DNA from 4 places in the Embleya sp. NPDC059237 genome. Region 1 is predicted to be linked to each of the others. Evidence: riboswitches for the same ligand, from Rfam matches in the RefSeq annotation. Region 1 holds a riboswitch; each other region holds the start of a gene.
The links. Region 1 has a riboswitch for cyclic di-AMP ahead of ACFXKZ_RS27325 (transglycosylase family protein). Riboswitches for the same ligand answer to the same signal wherever they lie in the genome.
Positions count from the first base shown of each region.

Region 2: another riboswitch for cyclic di-AMP. It lies ahead of ACFXKZ_RS39855 (transglycosylase family protein); the one in region 1 lies ahead of ACFXKZ_RS27325 (transglycosylase family protein).
Region 3: another riboswitch for cyclic di-AMP. It lies ahead of ACFXKZ_RS26575 (NlpC/P60 family protein); the one in region 1 lies ahead of ACFXKZ_RS27325 (transglycosylase family protein).
Region 4: another riboswitch for cyclic di-AMP. It lies ahead of ACFXKZ_RS09730 (transglycosylase family protein); the one in region 1 lies ahead of ACFXKZ_RS27325 (transglycosylase family protein).

Region 1 covers NZ_JBHZAE010000009.1:143,475-148,501, forward strand. The annotation lists gene ACFXKZ_RS27320 (glycerophosphodiester phosphodiesterase family protein) at 1-243, shown strand, start outside; gene ACFXKZ_RS27325 (transglycosylase family protein) at 431-1,645, opposite strand; cyclic di-AMP (ydaO/yuaA leader) riboswitch at 1,713-1,950, opposite strand; gene ACFXKZ_RS27330 ((Fe-S)-binding protein) at 2,973-4,124, opposite strand; gene ACFXKZ_RS27335 (FAD-binding oxidoreductase) at 4,121-5,027, opposite strand, start outside.
Region 2 covers NZ_JBHZAE010000018.1:30,673-35,699, forward strand. The annotation lists gene ACFXKZ_RS39850 (PIG-L family deacetylase) at 1-1,025, shown strand, start outside; gene ACFXKZ_RS39855 (transglycosylase family protein) at 1,308-2,657, opposite strand; cyclic di-AMP (ydaO/yuaA leader) riboswitch at 2,662-2,883, opposite strand; gene galE (UDP-glucose 4-epimerase GalE) at 3,403-4,371, opposite strand; gene ACFXKZ_RS39865 (cell wall-binding repeat-containing protein) at 4,518-5,027, opposite strand, start outside.
Region 3 covers NZ_JBHZAE010000008.1:387,989-393,015, reverse strand. The annotation lists gene ACFXKZ_RS26585 (MFS transporter) at 1-812, opposite strand, end outside; gene ACFXKZ_RS26580 (winged helix-turn-helix transcriptional regulator) at 1,018-1,485, shown strand; cyclic di-AMP (ydaO/yuaA leader) riboswitch at 1,962-2,100, shown strand; gene ACFXKZ_RS26575 (NlpC/P60 family protein) at 2,109-3,203, shown strand; gene ACFXKZ_RS26570 (DUF72 domain-containing protein) at 3,380-4,249, shown strand; tRNA gene ACFXKZ_RS26565 (tRNA-Lys) at 4,582-4,654, shown strand; gene ACFXKZ_RS26560 (MFS transporter) at 4,961-5,027, opposite strand, start outside.
Region 4 covers NZ_JBHZAE010000002.1:673,738-678,764, forward strand. The annotation lists gene ACFXKZ_RS09720 (carotenoid oxygenase family protein) at 1-495, shown strand, start outside; gene ACFXKZ_RS09725 (hypothetical protein) at 583-1,332, shown strand; gene ACFXKZ_RS09730 (transglycosylase family protein) at 1,492-2,217, opposite strand; cyclic di-AMP (ydaO/yuaA leader) riboswitch at 2,218-2,405, opposite strand; gene ACFXKZ_RS09735 (EthD family reductase) at 2,602-2,937, opposite strand; gene ACFXKZ_RS09740 (phosphoenolpyruvate hydrolase family protein) at 3,014-3,877, opposite strand; gene ACFXKZ_RS09745 (Tm-1-like ATP-binding domain-containing protein) at 3,879-5,027, opposite strand, start outside.

The DNA of each region.
Region 1 (5,027 bases):
TTTCCGCAGGACGGCAAGGTGGGCGACCCGAACTACCGTCCCTACGTGACCCGGGCGATGGTCGAGGAGGCACACCGACTGGGCATCAAGGTGGTGCCGTGGACCATCGACGACCCGGCGACCATGGCGAAGTTGATGGACGACGGCGTGGACGGGCTGATCACCGATTACCCCGACCGGTTGCGGGAGCTGATGGCGGCGCGAGGGCTGCCGCTGCCGAAGCGCTATCTCGCGCGGGGCTGACGCGGGGGAAGCGCTGCCGGGTGCGCGGTGGGCGTGGCGGATGGTGCTCGCTCGGGCGGGCGGTGCCCGCTCCGGCGGACAGTGCGCACTCGGCCGGACCCGCCCGCGCGGTGGGCATGGAACAGGGCCGGGCCCGTCGACGCGTGGTCGACGGGCCCGGCCCTGGAACTTCCCGGTTGTGCTCGGATCAGAGGTTGACGCCGTGCGCGCGCAGGTAGGTGACGGGGTTGATGCCGCTGCCGTAGTTCGGGGTGGTGCGGATCTCGAAGTGCAGGTGCGGACCGGTCACGTTGCCGGTCGCGCCCGAGAGGCCGATCTGCTGGCCGGTGCTCACCGTCTGGCCGGCGCGGACGCCGATGCTGGACAGGTGGGCGTACTGCGAGTACTTGCCGTCCGCGTGCTTGATGACGACCTCGTTGCCGTAGGCGCCACCGTTGCCGGCGCTGACCACGGTGCCCGAGGTGATGGCCTTGACGGAGGTGCCGGTGCCGACCACGAAGTCCTGGCCGGTGTGGCTGCCGCTGGACCACATGGAGCCACCGGTGCCGAACGCGGTGCCCAGGGCACCGTTCACCGGGGCGACGTAGCCCGAGGAGTTGACGGCGGTGCTGCCGGCCTTGGCCGAGGAGTCCTTGGCCACGACGGGGGCCTTCTCCTTGGTCACGGGCTTCGGGGCGACCTTGACCGACACGGAGGGCTGGGCCTCGGTCTTGGTCTCGACCTTGGCCTCGGCCTTCGGCGCGACCTCGGTCTTCGTGGCGGCCGCGGCCTTGCCGGAGAGCGAGAGCTTCTGGCCGACCAGGATCAGGTTCGGGTTGCCGCCGATGACGGACTTGTTGTCGGCGTACAGCTTGTGCCAGCCGCCCTCGACGTCCTTGGCCGCGGCGATCTTGGACAGGGTGTCGCCCTTGACCACGGAGTAGGTGGTGGTCGTGGCCTTGGTTTCGGCGGCCGGGACGACCTCGATCTTCGGGGCCTTCGGGGCCGGCGCGGACTCGACCGGCTTCTCGGCGACCTTGGGGGCGACCTTGACGGTGGCCTTGGTCGAGCCCGACTTGGCGTTGGGGGAGACGGCCGGAGCGGCGCCGCCACGGGTCAGGCCCGCGGGGCCCGAGGTGTTCGGCCACGCGCCGGGGCCCTGTACGGCGAGGACCTTCTCCGCGATGGCGATCTGCTGGTCCTTGGTGGCCAGGTCCGCACGCGGGGCGTACTGCTGACCGCCGAACTCGTTCCAGGTGCTCTGCGTGAACTGCAGGCCACCGTAGAAACCGTTGCCGGTGTTGATGTGCCAGTTGCCCGAGCTCTCGCCCATGGCGACCTTGTCCCAGACGGAGACCGGGGCGGCGGTGGCGGAGGTGGCGAAGCCGGTGATCAGCGGGGCGGCGACGATGGCGCCGGCCATGCCGAGGGTGAGCGCGAGGCGCGCGTTCTTGGGCTTGCGGGCAGGGGTGATGAACGACTGCACGAAGATTTTCCTTCTCCCACGCCTACGAAGTGAGCTGTCGGATTCGGGCTGGAGAGTCTCGCCCGGCCGGCGTCGACTCCTCGGGTATCGAGGAGGCGGGCACGGCTTCACCCCAAGCCGTCGTTATCGGATGTCCGCGACATGCGGACGCCCGGGACGGCATTCCACTTGGTTCCCCCGCTCCTGCCTTTCGGGTTTCGTACCGTGGCCTCTCCGGCGGCAGGATTCGGCGAACCGGGAGACACATTCCGCCGAACACCGGACCGGTGCGGCGAAGCACCAAGCTACGCATACACCCGACTCGGATCCAAACATCACGTTTCGCCGAAACCGAAGATTCGGGTCGGAAGGGTGGAATTACGGGACCGAAAGTCCCGAAGCGTCCACGCATTGTGTCCGGGACCTTCAGCGGGGAGTGAGGTCGGAATTGCGGGGAGTGAGAATCGTGAAAATTCGGTTCACGGTGCGTGCGAGTTCCTGACAATCGGTGCGCGGGATGTGACGTGCGCCACGGGATTTGTCGGAAACGACGGTCTCGGGATGGTGGAAAACGGGTCGAAACGGCGCCCGACCTGCCCATTTGTGGGATGCGGCGAGGGTGAAGGTGCGCGTGTGGCGGTGTCGGCGCCGGCCGGGTGGCGCCGTTCGAACCGGGTGGCGTGGCGGCGACTCTCTGTCCGATCCGCCATGAATTGGGTGATTTGCTCGTATACGAACTGCGGATGTTCGTGTCGGGCGGCGCCCGCCGGGCTCCTCACCCACTGAGCGTCGGCCGACGACCGATTCGGGCAGCGGCTGTCCCGCACCGGCGGCCCGATCCGCAGGCGCGGGTGCGGTCAGGGGTACGACCACGAACCGGGCCGGCCGGATGACGAAGCCGCGGCGTCGGTGGGGCCCGGGACCGTGCCGGTCCGGGCAGGAAGTGAACACGAGGGACGCGGCCATCTCACGCGGTCCCCGGCGATGTTCCGACGACTGGGAATGCGAGCCGGCGCGGACCGCGTGCAGGGCCTCGTCGAGGCCGCGGCGAAGGCGGGGAGCGACGCGTCGGTCCGAGAACCGCGCCTCACGGGCTGACGAGCCCCTGGAGCACCTGGAACGCGACGGCGACGACCAGCGCGTTGTAGAAGTAGGCGATGACGGTGTGAACGAGCACGATCCGCTGCATTCGCACACCGGGTCGGGTTCGGCGTATGCGGCTCCCCCCGTGTGGAGCCGCATACGCCGAACCCGGCCCGAGACGCCGGTGTCGGGTCCGTCGTGGTCAGGGCGTCCGGGCGCCGCCGTGGGGTGTGGTGAGGAATTCGGCGAGGTGTACCGCGCGTACGCGCGACTTGCGGCGCCGCAGGCCGGTGCGGAGTTGGCGCAGGCAGCCCGGGTTGACCGCGACCACGACGTCGGCGCCACTGGCCTCGATCGCGTCCAGCTTGCGGTCAAGGATGCGGCGGGATTCGATCGGGCGCAGGAGGGAGTAGGTGCCGGCCGCGCCGCAGCAGTCGCCGGCGCCCGGGGTTTCCACGAAGTCGGCCACTGCGGAAAGGACTTCGCGCGGTTCGCGCCAGACGCCGAGGCCGTTGCGCAGGTGGCAGGAGTCCTGGAGGGTGACCCTGACCCGGCGGCCGGCCACCCGGCGTTCGGGGAGGGCCGAGACGTCGACCACCTCGGACAATTCGGCGACCCGGTCGCGGCCGATGACGTCGGCCAGGTGCGCGGCGCATCCGCCGGAGGTGGTGACGATCCGGCCGGGGAGTCGTTCGCCGAGGCGGCGGGCGAGGGCACGGCCCTTGGTCGATTCGCCGTTGTGCGCGTGCAGCGCTCCGCAGCAGCCCTGGTCGTCGGGCACCTTCAGGCCGGGCAGGAGGGTGCGGGCCGCGCGGGAGACCTTCGGGAACATGGCGCGTTCGAAGCAGCCGAGCATGAGGGAGGCACCGGTGCCGGCGGGTGGCGTGGGTTGTGCGGGCTGTGCGGGCCGAGTGGGTGGTTTCGGGCTCCGGGGTGTGGCCGGACGGGTTGCCCTGTCGGGGCTGCTGCGCCCGGCCGGCAGGACGAAGCGGCCCCAGCCCATCGCGCGGACCACCGGCGGCAGGCTCACCACGATCGTCAACAGCCGGGCCAGTGGCGGTCGGTGTTTGCCCCGCCACTGGTGCTCGCGCCACTGTTCCAACAAGGAGCCGTACGGGACGCCCGCCGGGCAGACCGGTTCGCAGGCGCGGCAGCCCAGACACGCGGAGGACTGTTCCAGCAGGCTCGGGTCGTCGGCGTCCAGGCGGCCGGTCTCCAGCGCGCGCATCAGGTTGATCCGGCCGCGCGGCGACGAAGCCTCGTCGCCGGTGGCGGCGTAGGTCGGACACGCGGGCAGGCAGAAGCCGCAGGAGATGCAGCGGGAGAGTTCCTCGGGGTCGAACACACCGGTCATGAGCCGAGCTTTCCGGGATTGAGGATGCGGGCGGGATCGAAGGCGGTCTTGATCCGGCTGAGCAATTGCAGCTGTTCGTCGCCGAGTTGGGCGCGCAGGTGCGGCAACTTGGCGGCGCCTACCCCGTGTTCGCCGGTGATCGTGCCGCCGAGTTCGATCGCGGTGCGGAAGATGTCGTCGAAGGCGGCGTGCGCGCGCTCGATCGATTCGGTGTCGTTCGGGTCGGCCACCACGCAGGTGGGGTGGAGGTTGCCGTCGCCGGCGTGGCCGAAGGTGGCGATGGTGACGGTGTGCCCGGCCGCGATGGCGTCGATCCGGTCGACCATCTCGGCGATCCTGGGGCGCGGCACGGTGGCGTCCTCGAGGATGGTCAGCGCGCCGAGTCGGGACAGCGCGGGCAGCGAACATCGGCGAGCGGTCAGCAGTGCCTCGGCGCCGGCCACGTCCTCGGCCAGGGTCCATTCCGTGGCGCCGGCCGCGTCGCACAACTCGGCCATGCGGTTCAGGTCGCGGCGGACCGCGTCGGACGTACCGTCGTCGCCGAACAGGAGCAGCGCCCCGGCGTCCCGACGCAGGCCGAGGTCGGCGAAGTCCTCGACCGCGTTGACGCAGCTCCGGTCCAGGAATTCCAGGGTGGCCGGGACGATGCCGGCGGAGAGGATGTCGGCGACCGCGCGGCCGGCGTGGGACAGGTCGGGGAAGTAGGCGATCCCGGTGCCTGTGTCGGCGGGGGCGGGCAGCAGGGCCATGGTGATCTCGGTGATCACGGCGAGGGTGCCCTCGGAGCCGGTGAGCAGGCGGGTCAGGTCGTAGCCGGCCACGTCCTTCCAGAGCCGGCCGCCGGTGCGGATCACCTCGCCGGTGGGCAGTACCGCTTCCAGGCCGAGTACGTAGTTGCGGGTG
Region 2 (5,027 bases), on a different contig from region 1:
ACACCGCGTCCCGCAGCAACTGGCCGCAGAGCACCACCTACCGCTTCCCCGACCCGGGCCCCAGACCCGTGCTCGGCGCGGACGGCCGATCGAGCGCCTGGTCGGTGCTCGGCGGCCGGATCACCCGCTGGGCCGAGGACGGCACGGGCGTCTGGTCCGCCGCGCGCGACCTCGGCGCCCCCGGCGACGGCGAACTCGCCCCGGCCCCGGCGGTGGTGCGCACGGCGGACGGGCGGATCCGGGTGTTCGCGCTGCGGATCGGCGGCGCGGACCGGGCCGATCGGGACCGGCTCGCGATCGTCACCGCGATCGAGTCGGCGCCCGGCGGCGACCTGGGCCCTTGGCAGGACCTGGGTGGCCCGGACGGCGGCGCGACGGGCCTGGGCCCACCGGTGGTGCAAGCCGACGGCGCGGGCGGGCTGCACCTGTTCGCGCGCGATCGGGCCAAGGGCATCGGCACGCGGTACCTGCCCGCCGGGAGCACGGTGTGGTCGCCGTGGCGCGACCTCGGCGGCGCCGAGATCGTCGAGGGCCCGACCGCGGTCACCCGCCCCGACGGCCGGGTCACCGTGTTCGGCACGGCCCGCGAGGGCATCCGCGCCTGGGACGTGGTCGGCGACCGGCCCGGCTCGCCGCGCACGATCGCGGCGGATCACCCGGTCGGGCCGCCCGCCGCGTCGGTGGGCGCCGACGGCCGGGTCACGGTCGGCTACCGGCGGGCCGGGACGGCGGAGATCGCGGGCACGACCGAGGCCGGTCCCGACACGTGGGTGCCCACGGCCACGCGCACGGCCGGGGCCGGCTACGAGCCGCTGTGGCAACTGCCCCGCCCCGACGGCACGCTGCTCACCTCGACCCGGGACGCCGAGGGCCGCCCGGTGGTGCTCGGCGCGACCCCCACGCCGCTCGTGCTCGACGACCGCCCGACCCCGAACGGCCCGACCACCACCCTCGACGGCGCGGGCCGACCGCTCGCCCTGTGGCTCGACCCGACCGCCACCCTTCACACGGCCCGCCTGCCCTGAACCCCCGGCACCCCAACCCCCGGCACCCCAACCCCCGGCACCCCAACCCCCGGCACCCGAACCTCGGCGCCTGAACCTCCGGCACTCGAACCCCCGCGCCTGAACCCCCGGCACCCGAACCTCGGCGCCGGAGTCGTCCTACGCCCCGGGACTGCCATCCACCCGCCCCGCGCGTCCCCCTGCCCCCGCCGCCGCCCGCCCCGCGCCCGCGCGGCCCGCACACGCGAACGGCGGGCGCCCCCCGAAGGGGACGCCCGCCGTTCGGCGCGGGAGTGCGGTGGATCAGACGTTCACGCCGTGGCTGCGCAGCCACGTCATCGGGTTGACCGCGGAGCCGTAGTTCGGCGTGGTGCGGACCTCGAAGTGCAGGTGCGGGCCGGTGACGTTGCCGGTCGCGCCGGAGAGCGCGATCTTCTGGCCGGTCTGCACCTTCATCCCGGCCTTGACCGAGATCGAGGACAGGTGCGCGTACTGGGTGTACTTGCCGTCCGCGTGGCGGATCACGACCTCGTTGCCGTACGCGCCGCCCCAGCCGGCCGAGACGACCGTGCCGGAGGTGACCGCGCGCACCGTGGTGCCGGTCGAGACGGCGAAGTCCTGGCCGGTGTGGTGGCCGCTGGACCAGCGCGACCCGCCCGAGCCGAAGCTCGCGGTCAAGGTGGCGCCGGAGACCGGGGCGACATACGAACCGGAGGCCTGCTCGGAGCCCTTGGCCGGGGAGTCGGCCTTGGTGCTCTCGGTCTTGACCGTGGTCTTCGGCGCGGCGGCCGGCTTGACCTCGGTCTTGGCCTCGGCCTTGGGCGTCTCCGCCTTCGGCGCCTCGGCCTTGGGCTCGTCCTTGGTTTCGGTCTTGGTCTCGGCGGCCGGCGCGGCCTTGCCGTCGACCTTCAGCTGCTGGCCCGGGAAGATCAGGTCCGGGTTCTCGCCGACCACGCTCTTGTTGGCCTCGTACAGCTTCGGCCAACCGCCGGGCACGTTCCGGGCGTTCGCGATCTGCGACAGCGTGTCGCCGGCGACCACGACGTAGGAGTCGCCGGCCGCGTCCGTCTTGGCGGTCGTCTCGGCCTTGGGCGCCTCGGTCTTGGGAGTCTCGTCCTTGGGCGCCTCGGTCTTCGGCGCCTCGCTCTTGACCTCGATCTTCGGCTTGGCAGTCTCGGTCTTCGGCGCCGGCTTGGCGCTCTCCGTCTTCGGGGCCGTCTTCGGCGCGGTCTTGCCACCCGCCGAGCCCGTGTCGAGGTCCGGAGCGGCACCGCCGCGGGTCAGGCCCGCCTTGACGGAGCAGACCGGCCAGGCGCCGGGGCCCTGGCTCTTGAGCACCTTCTCGGCGATCGCGATCTGCTGGCTCTTGGTCGCCTGGTCGGCGCGGGCGGCGTACTGCGAGCCGCCGAACTCGTTCCAGGTGCTCTGGGTGAACTGGAGGCCGCCGTAGAAGCCATTACCGGTGTTGATCTTCCAGTTGCCCGTGCTCTCGCACTGGGCGACCTTGTCCCAGGTGCTCACGGACGCGGCCTGAGCCGTGCCCGCCCCGATGATCGGCATGGCGACGCCGACACCGGCGACGCCGGCCGCGGCGATCAGACGCGTGGTCCTGCTGGTGCTGCGACGGCGATGACGCCCGGTTCCGGACAGCATGGCTGGATCCTCTCCCACGCCTACGAGGTGAGCTGTCGGATTCGGGCCGGAGATCGATAGCCCGGCCACGTCCCGAAGAACGTGGCTTCACCCCAAGCCGTTCACGGCCGCCGACCGTCTCGATCGGTGCCGTGTGCGGCGGTTCACCTGTGGTTCCCCCGCTCCTGTCGTGTGGTGCTCGTCAGCCTCCCGAACGGCCGGCGACAGGATTCGGCGTACCGGCGATCGGGGTCCGTGTGGGATACGGACGGATCGAACGCTAAGCAGGCCCCGCCGAAGATCACAAGTCTGTGTCGGATAGAAGCCGATTATCCGTTTTGCGGTTGAGCGCAATGTAGATGATCCCTTACGGAAAGGACCGTAGTTGGCGTTCCGTGGTGGATTCGGCCGGATCGGGTGACAGAGAACCTTGATCGAGCCTCATATGGATCACCCGAAAATGATCACCGAAGTCCCGTTCGTCACAGGCGCATCGCGCGTCTCGGGCCCGGAATCGCGCCATTACCCATCGGCGCACCCGTCTGCACTCGGAGCCGGAGTGATTCGGCCCACAGGACAAAAGCCCCAAGTCCGATTCATCCCGGCGCACTTCACCCCACGCACTCCCCGCGACGCCGACTCGCCGGCCGGCGTCGCATCGAGGCGTTCGGAGCACACGAAAGCACTCGGGGTGATTCGGGAGCACAGGACGCGCGGCACACGTTCGGCCGGCCCGGCGTTCACCACGTGGCGCGTCCCGCGCCCGTCACCCGCGCCGCGCCCGCCACCCGGTCCACGCGCTCTCCACCATGTCGGAGACGTCCAGGCGAGCCTTCCAGCCCAGTTCGGCCGCGATCCGCTCGGCGCTCGCGACCACCCGGGCCGGGTCGCCGGCGCGCCGGGGCAGCGTCTGGGGCGCGAACTCGCGCAAACCGGTGACCTCGCGGATGAGTTCGACCATCTCGCGGACCGAGGTGCCCCGACCGCGGCCGACGTTGAGCACCAGGCGGGTGTCCGGGTCGGCGGCGAGCCGGCGGGCGGCGGCCACGTGCGCCTCGGCCAGGTCCACCACGTGGATGAAGTCGCGCACACAGGTGCCGTCGGGGGTGTCGTAGTCGTCCCCGTAGATCACCGGTGCGCGGCCGGCCGTCAACTTCTCCAGCACCATCGGCACGAGGTTGGACACACCCGCGTCCGCGAGCTCCGGCGCGCCGGCGCCCGCGACGTTGAAGTAGCGCAGGCAGGCGTAGGAGATCCCGTGCGCCCGCGCGGTGGCCGCGATCAGCCACTCGCCGACCAGCTTGCTCTCGCCGTACGGGTTGATCGGCAGACACGGGGTGTCCTCGTCGACCAGGTCCACGTCGGGCATGCCGTACACGGCGGCGCTGGAGGAGAACACGATCCGGGGCACCTCGGCCGCGACCATCGCCGCGAGCAGCGTGCGCAGACCCTCCACGTTCTCCTCGTAGTAGTAGAGGGGACGCGCGACCGACTCGGGCACCCGCTTCTTGCCCGCGATGTGCACCACGCCGTCGAAGATGTGCGCGCCGAACAGCTCGTCGAGCAGCGCCCGGTCCAGCACGGAGCCGATCACCACCGGGATCGTGTCCGGCACCAGCTCGCGGACCCCGGAGGAGAGGTCGTCGACCACGACGACCTCGTCCCCGGCCGCGACGAGCCCGCGTACGACATGCGTTCCGATGTATCCGGCACCGCCGGTGACAAGCCACTTCATGTCGAGACCCTAACCGGATGGACCGCTTCGGGGGCGTTTCGCCCGTGCCTCACCGCCGCCGGGACGGGCCGAGGGCCCCCGACGGGACATGTCGTGTCCCGCCGAGGGCCCTCGGTGTGTCGCGGTGTTGCCGTGGTGTCGTGCGGTCAGCGCTTGGTGTGCCGCTCGACGTCCGAACCGGCCTGCGGACCGGTGCCGCTCGCCGGGCCGTTCACGGCCGGGCTGCCGGGCTTGTCCGCCGGCGCGGCGCGCAGCGCCTTGCCCGCGGGCGGCTCGACGCCGTTGTACATCGGTACGTAGGTGTACTGACCGGGGAGCCCGATCTGGTTGCCGGCCTGGTCCACGATCGGCGCGTTGAGCGCCGACTCGCCGCCGACCAGGACCACGGAGGAGAGCGAGGCGCCGTTGTCGTAGAGGTACCAGGAGCTGGCCGGAGCCAGGCTGTCCTCGTCGGTGAGCAGGATGGGGCCGAGCCCGGCCATCATCGCGCCGCCGGTGAGGGCGTCCTGCCAGGTCATGGTGGTGGCCAGACCCACGGTGCGCGGGGCGGCGAACCAGAACCGGCCGAGCTTGGCCGCGGTGTCGGCCGCGGTGTTCCCGGCGACCGCGTAGTACTCCGCGCCGTCCGGCCAGGACGGCAGGTTCGCCGACAGCAG
Region 3 (5,027 bases), on a different contig from region 1:
AACATCGCGCCCAGGTTCGCCCGGACCAGCGCGCCCGAGCGCAGGATGCCGAGGCGTACCAGCGGATTCGCCGCGCGTCGTTCGACGGCCACGAAGGCGAGCAGAAGGGCGAGCCCGCCCGCGAAGACCACGATCGTCCAGCCCGGGCCGTCGGCGGGGTGTTCGAGCCGGACCACGCCGTAGACCAGCAGCAACATCGAACCGGTCACGCTGATCGCCCCGACGAGGTCGAAGCCCCCGCCGGCCTCGGGCCGCTCGTCCCGGGGGATCAGCGCCGACGCCGCCGTCAGGATCACCGCGGCGAGCGCGACCGGTACGAAGAACACCAGCCGCCAGTCGATCGCCGTCAGCAGTCCGCCGATCACCAGGCCGAGCGAGAAGCCGCCCGCGGCGGTGCCCGCGTAGAAGAGCAGTGCCCGGTTGCGCTGCGGCCCCTCCGGGAAGCCGGTGGTGATGATGGACAGCCCGGCAGGGGTCATGAAGGCAGCCGAGGCGCCGGTCACGAAGCGGGCCACGATCAGCATCCAGCCCTCGGTGGCGAATCCGCCCAGGCCGGAGAAGACCAGGAAGACGCTCAGCCACAAGAGGAACATCCGCCGCCGGCCGAGCAGATCGGCGGTGCGGCCACCGAGGAGCATGAAGCCGGCGTAGGCGAGCACGTACGCGCTCATCACCCAGCTCACGCCACCGGTGGACATGCCAAGGTCCTCGCGGATGGTGGGCAGCGCGACGTTGAGCATCGCGATGTCGATGCCCTCGAGGAAGATCGCGCCGCAGAGGACGAGCAGCATGCCCCAGGCGCGGGGGCTCATGCGGCCGGCGGGGGTGTCGCCGGCGGCGGATTCGGGGGCGGATTCGGTGGCGCTGCCGGGTGCGGACGTGGATGTGGACATGCGACAGCCCCTCGGGACGCGGGTGGGTGGGATTGCGGTGGGATCGGGGCACCGGGGGTCGGTTCTTCGGACGAACCCGGTTCCCTCTTGTAACCGACCCCATCCTTCGGCAGCATCGACTTCCATGGAAGAAGGCACTTCGAAGGAACCGACCCCCTGCCCGAGTAACCAGGAGGACTACGACGCCCTTCAGTGGGACGTGCGCGAGGGGTGCGAGGTCCGGCAGATCCTCGACCGGGTCGCCGACAAGTGGTCGCTTCTGGTGATCGCGATCCTGGAGAGCCGTACGTTGCGCTTCACCGAGTTGCGGCGGGAGATCGACGGGATCAGCCAGCGCATGCTCACCGTGACGCTGCGCCAGCTCGAACGCGACGGCCTGGTGCGCCGCACGGTGTATCCGGTCGTGCCGCCTCGGGTGGACTACGCGCTCACCCCGATGGGGACCACGCTGCACACCACGATCCGCTCGCTGGTCACCTGGACCGAGGAACATCAGGAACGCATCGCCGAGGCGCGGGCGGAGTACGACGCGCGAGTGGGAGCGGAAGGCGATCTGGCGGTGGCGGCGGCGGGGCGGTCGGTGTCGGGGTAGTGGGCGCGGCGCCGGACCGGGGGTCGATTTTCGAATCCGGGTTCGGGGTCTGCCCACACCTGTTCGATGTCGCTCGATGTCGCGTATTCGCCTCGGATCGGCCGGGCCTCGCGAATGCCCGGTTCGAAAAGGACAGGCAAGCCGGGCGAAACAGCGGAGCCTGGCGCGTGGTAGCCCCGTAGGCGGCCCATTTCGCGGGTGCGGCGACGTTTGCGGAGGTCGGACGGCAGATCCTTGCCATCAATCGTTGCCAAATCGGCCCAAGATCGACTTTCGGGATTCCGAGTGCTTTTCCTGTGATACGACGACGGGTGAAACGGAACTCTTGGTAAAGTTTTGGCAATGCAGAGACCCGGAGTGAGGGTCGTGACACGCCTGTGACTATCGTTCTGCGATAGGCGAGCGGCTCCACGTCGGCCACCCGGTCGACACGTTCGCCTCCGCCGAATTCGGTGACGGGTTTCGGTGACGGTGGGCAACCGCGGTCGCCGCGACACGAAGCCGGAACCGGGGACCCTTCACAGTCCCTGGGGTGAATCGGTGCTCCGGCACCGTAGGGCGCCTTCTTCCGCCCGAACCCGTCAGCTAACCCGGTAGGCGGCCGAGGAAGGAGACCGCCGCCAGTGGCGTCCCAGCGTCGATCCGGGCAGCACCGCAAGCCCAAGCCCCGCACCGCCGTGCGTACCGCCGCGACCGTGGTCACGGCCGCCGCGACGATGACCGGTGTGATGACCTTCGCCGGCACCGCGAGCGCGGACCCCGCGCAGTCGTTCCAGCAGACCAAGGACCGCGTCAACCAGCTGCACAGCGAGGCGATCAAGGCCACCGAAGCCGCCAACGGCGTCGACGAGCAGATCACCAAGCAGCAGGGCACCGCGAACCAGACCCAGGCCCGGATCACCGAGGAACAGGCCGCGCTCAACACGCTGCGCGACCAGATCGGTGTCCTGGCGGCCAATCAGTACCGCAGCGGTGGTCTGCCGCCCTCGCTCTCGCTCGCGCTCAGCGGCGACCCCGAGGGATACCTGCAGAAGTCGCAGATGTTGTCCCAGCTCGACGGCCAGCAGGCCGCGAAGCTGAAGCAGATCGCGGCGCAGGCCCGAGTTCTCCAGCAGGACCGCACCGAGGCCTCCTCGCAGCTCGCGGAACTGGAGAAGCTGCGCACCGAGCTGAACCGGCACAAGGGCGAGATCCAGAACAAGCTCACCGAGGCACAGCGCCTGCTGAACACGCTCACCGCGCAGCAGCAGAAGGAAGTCCTCGACTCGAACGAGCACAAGAACGACGCGGGTTCGCGCACCGAGACCGACCGCAGCTCGCGCGACAAGACGGACCCGCCGCCGACGACGGGCAAGGACGTCCCCGTGTCCGGCCGGGCGGCGGCCGCGATCGCGTTCGCGCGGGCCCAGATCGGCAAGCCGTACGCGCCGCGAGGCGTGGGCCCCGACTCGTACGACTGCTCGGGCCTGACCCAGGCCTCGTGGCGAGCCGCCAACGTCTCGCTCAGCCGCACCACGTGGACCCAGGTCAACGACGGCCCGCGGATCTCCAAGGACGCGCTCAAGCCGGGCGACCTGGTGTTCTACTTCTCGGACAACTCGCACGTGGGCATGTACATCGGCAACGGCAAGATCATCCACGCCCCCCGCCCCGGCAAGAACGTGACCGAGGCCCCCTTGGACTCGATGCCGTTCTACGCGGCCGTCCGACCGGGCTAGACCCACCCGACCGCGCTACACCGACGATCGGTCCGGGAGGGGGCGAGCACCCCTCCCGGACCGATCGTCGTTGTCGGCGCTGCCGGTGCCTCGGGGCACGCGGTATCTCGGGTTGCCTTGCCTTGCCTTGCCGTGCCGTGCGGAAGGTTCCGGGAACCGGGGTAGGCGTGTGGGCCATGGATCGTATATCGGTGGGCACGTGCTCGTGGACCGACTCCGCCTTGGTCTCCAGTGGTTGGTATCCGGCCGAATGCCGGGACGCGGAACACCGACTTCGGCACTACGCCCGGCAGTTCCCGGTGGTCGAGGTGGACGCGACCTACTACGCGTTGCCCAGCACCCGCAACAGCCTGCTGTGGGTGGAACGTACGCCTGCCGGATTCACCTTCGACGTCAAGGCGTTCTCGCTGCTCACCGGGCATCCCACCAGGCCGGGTTCGTTGCTGGCGGAGTTGCGGTCGCTGCTGCCGCCACGGGTGCGCCCGGGCGCTGTCGACGATCGTCTGTCGGACGAGGTCTGGCAACGGTTCAGCGGGGCGCTGCTGCCGTTGCGCGAGGCAGGACGTCTCGGCACATTGCTCTTTCAGTTCCCGCCGTCCTTGGCGCCCGGTCCGGCTGCCACACGTTTCCTCCACGACTGCGTCGAGCGGGCGCAAGGGTGGCCGCTCGCCGTCGAGTTCCGGCATCCGCTCTGGTGGCAGGACGAACATCGCGCCGCGACGACGGCTCTCCTCGAACGCCTCGAAGTCGCCGCGGTGGCGGTCGACACGGTGCAGTCGCTGCCCACGTCCATCCCCCCGGTTGCCGTGGCCACCACGCCCGAACTGGCGGTGGTTCGCTTCCACGGCCGCAACCGGGCCTGGGGGAGTGGGTCGAAGGAAGAACGGTTCCGCCACACATATACGAGCGCGGAACTGGCCGAGTGGGTGCCCCGAGTGCGCATGCTGGCCCAAACCGTCGACCGGATACACGTGTTGTTCAACAATTGTTGTGCCGACGCAGCCGCCCGGGCAGCCGAAACAATGCGCGCCCTACTCGACGCGTAGGGACCCGGATCGTGTCGTCGAACGGCGGCGAGTCCGCCGGCCGATCGACGGGACCGACGGGACCGACGGGACCGACCGGACCGACCGGACCGACCGGACCGACCACGGACGGTAACGGTATGGCCATCGCCGAGGGCCCGACGGGAGGGTGAACGGCAGCCATGTGCGTCCATTTTGCACACTCCGACCGTTTCGCGGCGCCCCATGCTCCCGCCCGTACGAGTCCACATCCCCGCAGGTCACGGCGTGTCCGGGGATACTCGCAGCATGTTCGATCCGATACCGGTACTCTGCCGGTGGGCAAAAAGCGGATCACCGCCGGACGCCCGACGGGGCCGTTAGCTCAATTGGCAGAGCAGCGGACTTTTAATCCGCGGGTTCAGGGTTCGATCCCCTGACGGCCCACCGCTTCCACCCTCTCCAACCCTGGTCAACGGCCTGCGGGTCCCCAGGACGGATTCTGTGCCTCCCTGGGTACGTACACATTTTGTACATCCGACTCCACGCCGCGTTGCGCCACACGATTCGAGGTCGTGGCCTTCACTGGATGCGCCGAAGCGGGGGGGGGGGCCCCCCGGGGGCCCCCCCCCCCCGGGGGGGGCCCCCCCCCGGGGGGGGGGGGGGGCGGGGGGGGGGGGCCCGGCGGGGGGGGGGGCCCCCGGGGGGCCCCCCCGCCGCTCGTCTTCCGCCCGGAGCCTCGGTCCGGGAAGCTCAGACCAACACCTCCGACCTGCCTACCGCCTCACCCACCACACCCGAGCCCGCTCGCCGCCCCGGC
Region 4 (5,027 bases), on a different contig from region 1:
GGTGCGCCCGGCTACCCCGAATCACCCGTGGTCGGCGCGATCTCGCACCGATGGATCCTGGACCCGGCCTCGGGCGTCGCGGGCGAGCAGGCACTGGACTCGCTGGTCGTCGAGTTCCCCACGATCGACGCCCGCGCGGTGGGCCGGCCGCACCGATTCGGCTACGCGTCGGCCTTTCCCGGGGCGGGGCTGCGCGAGTACGCGATCGTCAAGTACGACCGGGTGAGCGGGGAGCGGTGGATCGCCGGGCAGGGGCGCGACCGTATGCCCGGCGAGGCGGTGTTCGTGCCGGCCGAGGGCGGCACCGCCGAGGACGACGGCTACCTGCTCACCGTGATCAGTGATCTGGCCCGGAATGCCTCGGAGTTGCTGGTACTGGACGCGCGCAGGATCACCGCGCAGCCGATCGCGGCCGTCGAATTGCCGCGCCGGGTGCCGGCCGGGATCCACGGTTCGTGGATCCCCGACCCCGACGGATCGGTTGCCGACGGCTGAACCCGATCACGGTGATCTCCGTGCTCTACAGTCCGAGCAGCGTGCTCGGGTGGGCCGGGCACCGGGTGGGGTGGGAGTGCGATTCGGGTGGGTGCGACCAGGCTGCTTGCGGTTCTGCTGTTCGTCGGCACGACGGCGTTGGGCATCGTGCTGTACTTCGTCGAGGACACGTCACTGGCGGATCTGCTCTCGCTCGGGGCGGGGGCGGTGTGTCTGTTCTGGCTGATCCTGGTGCTCACCGCGCCGTGGAACCTGTACTTCCGGGCCCAGCGGGTGATCACGGAGATCGCGATCAGCCGGGAGCGGGGCCTGGCCGTACCGGAGGGGCGTGACGTCGAGGCCCGGCGGATCGCCCGCCGACTGCTCTACGGCGCGATCGGCGCACACGTGCTCTCCGCCGCCGTGATCGCGCTGATCACCTGGATCTCCGGTGGCGTGGTGGGCTACTGGTTCGCCGGGTTCTACCTGCTCAGCACCCTGTTTCGACCCGGTCAGGCGTATGCGGAGCACCTGTCCCAGCGGCTGCGCACCATGCTGCGCGAGGTGACCCACCCCCGCGACGACGTGCTCGCGGTCAGCCAGGACGTCACGGCGCTCAAGGCCAAGGTCGAGGCCCTGGAGACCCGCACCAAGGAGTTGCTGGAGAGCATCGAGCAGCTCAAGGAGACGACGGTCTTCGGGGCGGCCGACACCACCAAGCGCTTCCAGGAGGCGGACCGCAAGGTGGACGCCCTCGGCCGCCGCTTCGAGGACACCATCAGCCAGTTGACGGACAACCAGGAAGTCATCTCCGGCATCAAGGCGTTCCTGCGGCTTTTGCGCACCGAGCAGAGCTGACCGGGCCGTTCGGCCTACTCGCGTCCGGTGCTCACCGCCAACGCCATCTCGCGCATGTCCGGATCGGGATGGGCGCGTGCAACGGCCCGGCCGGGCCTGGTCGAACGCGCGTGGGCCCCGCCGAATGTCTCGGCGGGGCCCACGTGGTGAGGGTATGGATCAGACGGCGAGCTTGGTGCCCACGGCGATCACGTTCGGGTTGTCGCCGAGGACGCCGGCGTTGGCCGTGTGCAGGGCCTTGTAGCCGCCCTTGACACCGAACTTGGCCGCGATCGCGGACAGCGTGTCACCGGACTTGACGGTGTAGGTGCCGGAGCCCGACGCCCGCTCGGTCGCGGCCGACTTCGGCGCGTCCTGCTTGGCAACATCCTGCTTGGGCTGCACGTTGAGCTTCGGCGCATTGCCGGTCGCGGGCTTGGCCTCGGACGTCGGCGCGGCCTTCGGCTCGACCGCGGACTTGGTCTTGCCGGTGGTCGAGGACTCGGCCGTGGCGTTGGCGTCGCCGCCCTTGCCCAGACCGGCCTTCACGGAGCAGACCGGCCAGGCGCCGGGGCCCTGGCTCGCCAGGACCCGCTCGGCGACGGCGATCTGCTGCGCCTTGGAGGCCTGCGCCGCGCTGGCCGCGTACTGGCTGCCGCCGAACGCGTTCCAGGTGCTCGGGGTGAACTGCAGACCGCCGGAGAAGCCGTTGCCCGTGTTGATGCTCCAGTTTCCGGTGCTCTCGCACTGGGCGACCGCGTCCCAGGTGGACGAAGTCGCGGCGTTCGCGCTGCCCGCCATGCCCACGAGGGGAAGGACGAGACCCGCACCGGCGGCGACGGCGATGCCGGCGCGACGGCCACGAGAGAGCGAACGAACCGGAGCGGTGATGGCACGGAAGGTCATTGATTACCTCGTCGGGCGCCTACGAAGTTAGCTGTCGGGTTCGGACGATTGGCCCGGCCTCGCCTGTCACAGGCATGGCTTCACCCCAGGCATCGGCAGTGCCGATGTCGGCTCACTTGGTTCCCCCGCTCCTGCCGCCAGTCGATATCGACTGCTTCCCTCGGACGGCGGCAGGATTCGGCGTACCGCCCGGGGAGTCCGCTTGTGCGAACAACCACGAAGCTACGCACCGGTTCGCCGGGTTGGCAAACATTTCGGATGGTTTGTGACGTCCCCCATAGGGAGGAATAACACCTATTTGCCCGATTTGTCGCCGTCTTTGCAGGTCACGGCTCCGGCGTACACGGTGCGCGGCCGCGTGGTCACGCGTGCTTCAGCGACGGGCTATTCCGTCGCGGGCAGCTCTACCGGAACCACTACCCGCTCCTCGTCCCAGAGGAACGTCGCGCCGCCGGTCGCGAAATTGGGCACATCGGCCACCGTGGCCCGCCCCTCGGGCGAATCCAGCACCGCCTCGAGTTCCGCGCGCGAGGGCGCGTACAGCGCGACCACCAGGTAATAGGGCGGCTTCGCACCGGACGGATCCGGTTCGCACTTGCCGATGGTCCAGCCGGTCAGTCCCGGCATGGTGCGGGCCAGCGGGACGTGCTTGTCCCAGTAATAGGAGTCGAACGCCGCCGGGTCTTCAGGGTGGCCGTAGAGCACGGTCAACTTGTACATGCCGGGTCCTCACGCTCGTGGTTGTCGGACGGACGGACGTGCGCGTGCGCCACGCATCTGCTGCCGGGCGCGTTGGTTACGGATGTGCCGGAGTGTCGCCCGCCGTGGCGGTGCCCCCACTCGGGGTGATGCTCTTGAACGCCCGCGCCTGCTCGGTGATGGCCACCTCGGTCGGCAGGCGCTCCATGCTGGAGGCGCCGAAGAAGCCGACCACGCCGGTGGTGTGGGCCAAGACGTACGCCGCGTCCTCGGGTTCGGCGATCGGCCCGCCGTGGCACAGCACCAGCACGTCGGGGTTGACCTCCGCCGCCGCGTCGCGCATCTCCTGCACCCGCTCCACCGCCTGGTCGAGGGTGACCGCGGTGGTCGCGCCGATGCTGCCCTTGGTGGTCAGCCCCAGGTGCGGGACCAGCACGTCGGCGCCGGCCGCCGCCATCGCGCGGGCCTGCTCGGGATCGAAGACGTACGGCGCCGTGAGCAGGCCGCGCTCCGCCGCCAGCCGGATCATCTCCACCTCCAGGTCGTAGCCCATCCCGGTCTCCTCCAGGTTCTGCCGGAAGACACCGTCGAACAGGCCGACCGTCGGGAAGTTCTGCACTCCCGCGAAGCCCATGGCCGCGAGTCGGTCCAGGAAGTGCGGCATGATCCGGAACGGATCGGTGCCGCACACCCCCGCGAGGACCGGGGTACTGCGCACCACCGGCAGCACCTCGCCCGCCATCTCCACCACGATCGCGTTGGCGTCGCCGTACGGCAGCAGTCCCGCCAACGAACCCCGGCCGGCCATGCGATAGCGGCCCGAGTTGTAGATGATGATCAGGTCCACACCCCCGGCCTCGGCGCACTTGGCGGACAATCCGGTGCCCGCGCCTGCGCCGATCACGACGCCGCCCTGCTCGACCGTCGTGCGCAGTCGGCCCCGCGCCTCGCGTCCGTTCATCTCAGTCCACGTGTCCCTTCGTGATCAATTCGTGCAATCGATCCGCCGCCGCCTTGGCGAACGCCGGATCGTTGATGTCCGTCGCGACCTCGCGCACCTCGACGGCGGTCCCGTCGAGGCCGGCGCGCAGCGCGTCGAACAACGCCGTATCGGCGTCGGAATCGTAGAAGGGTCCGCCCTCGACGTCGATCGCGGAGACTCCGCGCAGCGGCAGGTACAGCGCGGTGGGCCCGGTCGCGTCGATCAGTTTGGCCGCGATCCGCCGTCCCAGTTCGGCGTTTTCGGCCGGTGTGGTGCGCATCAGTGTCACGGTCGGGTTGTGCACGTACAACAGCCGGTCCTCGAAACGCGGCGGAACGGTGTCGCGGGGGCCGAAGTTGACCATGTCCAGCGCGCCCACGCTGACCACCTGCGGCAATCCCATCCGCCCGGCCGCGGTCAGCCGCTGCGGGCCCGCGCTGAGCACCCCGCCGACCAGGTCGTCGGCCAGCTCGGTGGTGGTCAGATCGAGGACCCCGGCCAGGAAGCCGCCCTCGGCCAGGTTCTCCATCGACCGGCCGCCGGCCCCGGTGGCGTGGAACACCAGTACCTCGTAGCCCAGTTCGTTGAGCCGCTCGCGCGCCGCGTCCACCGCCGGGGTGGTCACGCCGAACTGGGTCGCGGCCACCAGCGGTCGGCCCTCGCCGGTCACCCCGGCGACCGCCGCGCGGTCCTCGGCGTAGCCGCCGGCCATGCCCGCGATCGCGTCCGCCGCGTTGCCCAGGATGCGTTCGGAGAGCCGGTTGATCCCGGCGATGTCCACGACGCTGTACATCATCGTCACGTCCACCGCGCCGACGTACGGCGACACGTCGCCCGCCGCCATCGTGGACACCAGCAGCTTGGGCACGCCCACCGGCAGCGCGCGCATCGCGTGGGACGCGATCGCCGAGCCGCCCGAGCCGCCCATCGCGAGCACCCCGTCCACCCGTCCCTGCTCGAAGAGTTCGCGCAGAATCGAGGCCGCGCCCTCGGCCATCGCGGTGGTCGCCGCGCCCCGGTCGGCGCGGGTGCGCAGGTCCTCCAGATCGGTGCCCGCCGCGGCGGCGACCTCGCCCGCCTGTACATCGGCCTGGGCCAGCGAGTCGCCCAGGACGCCGACGTTCATCAG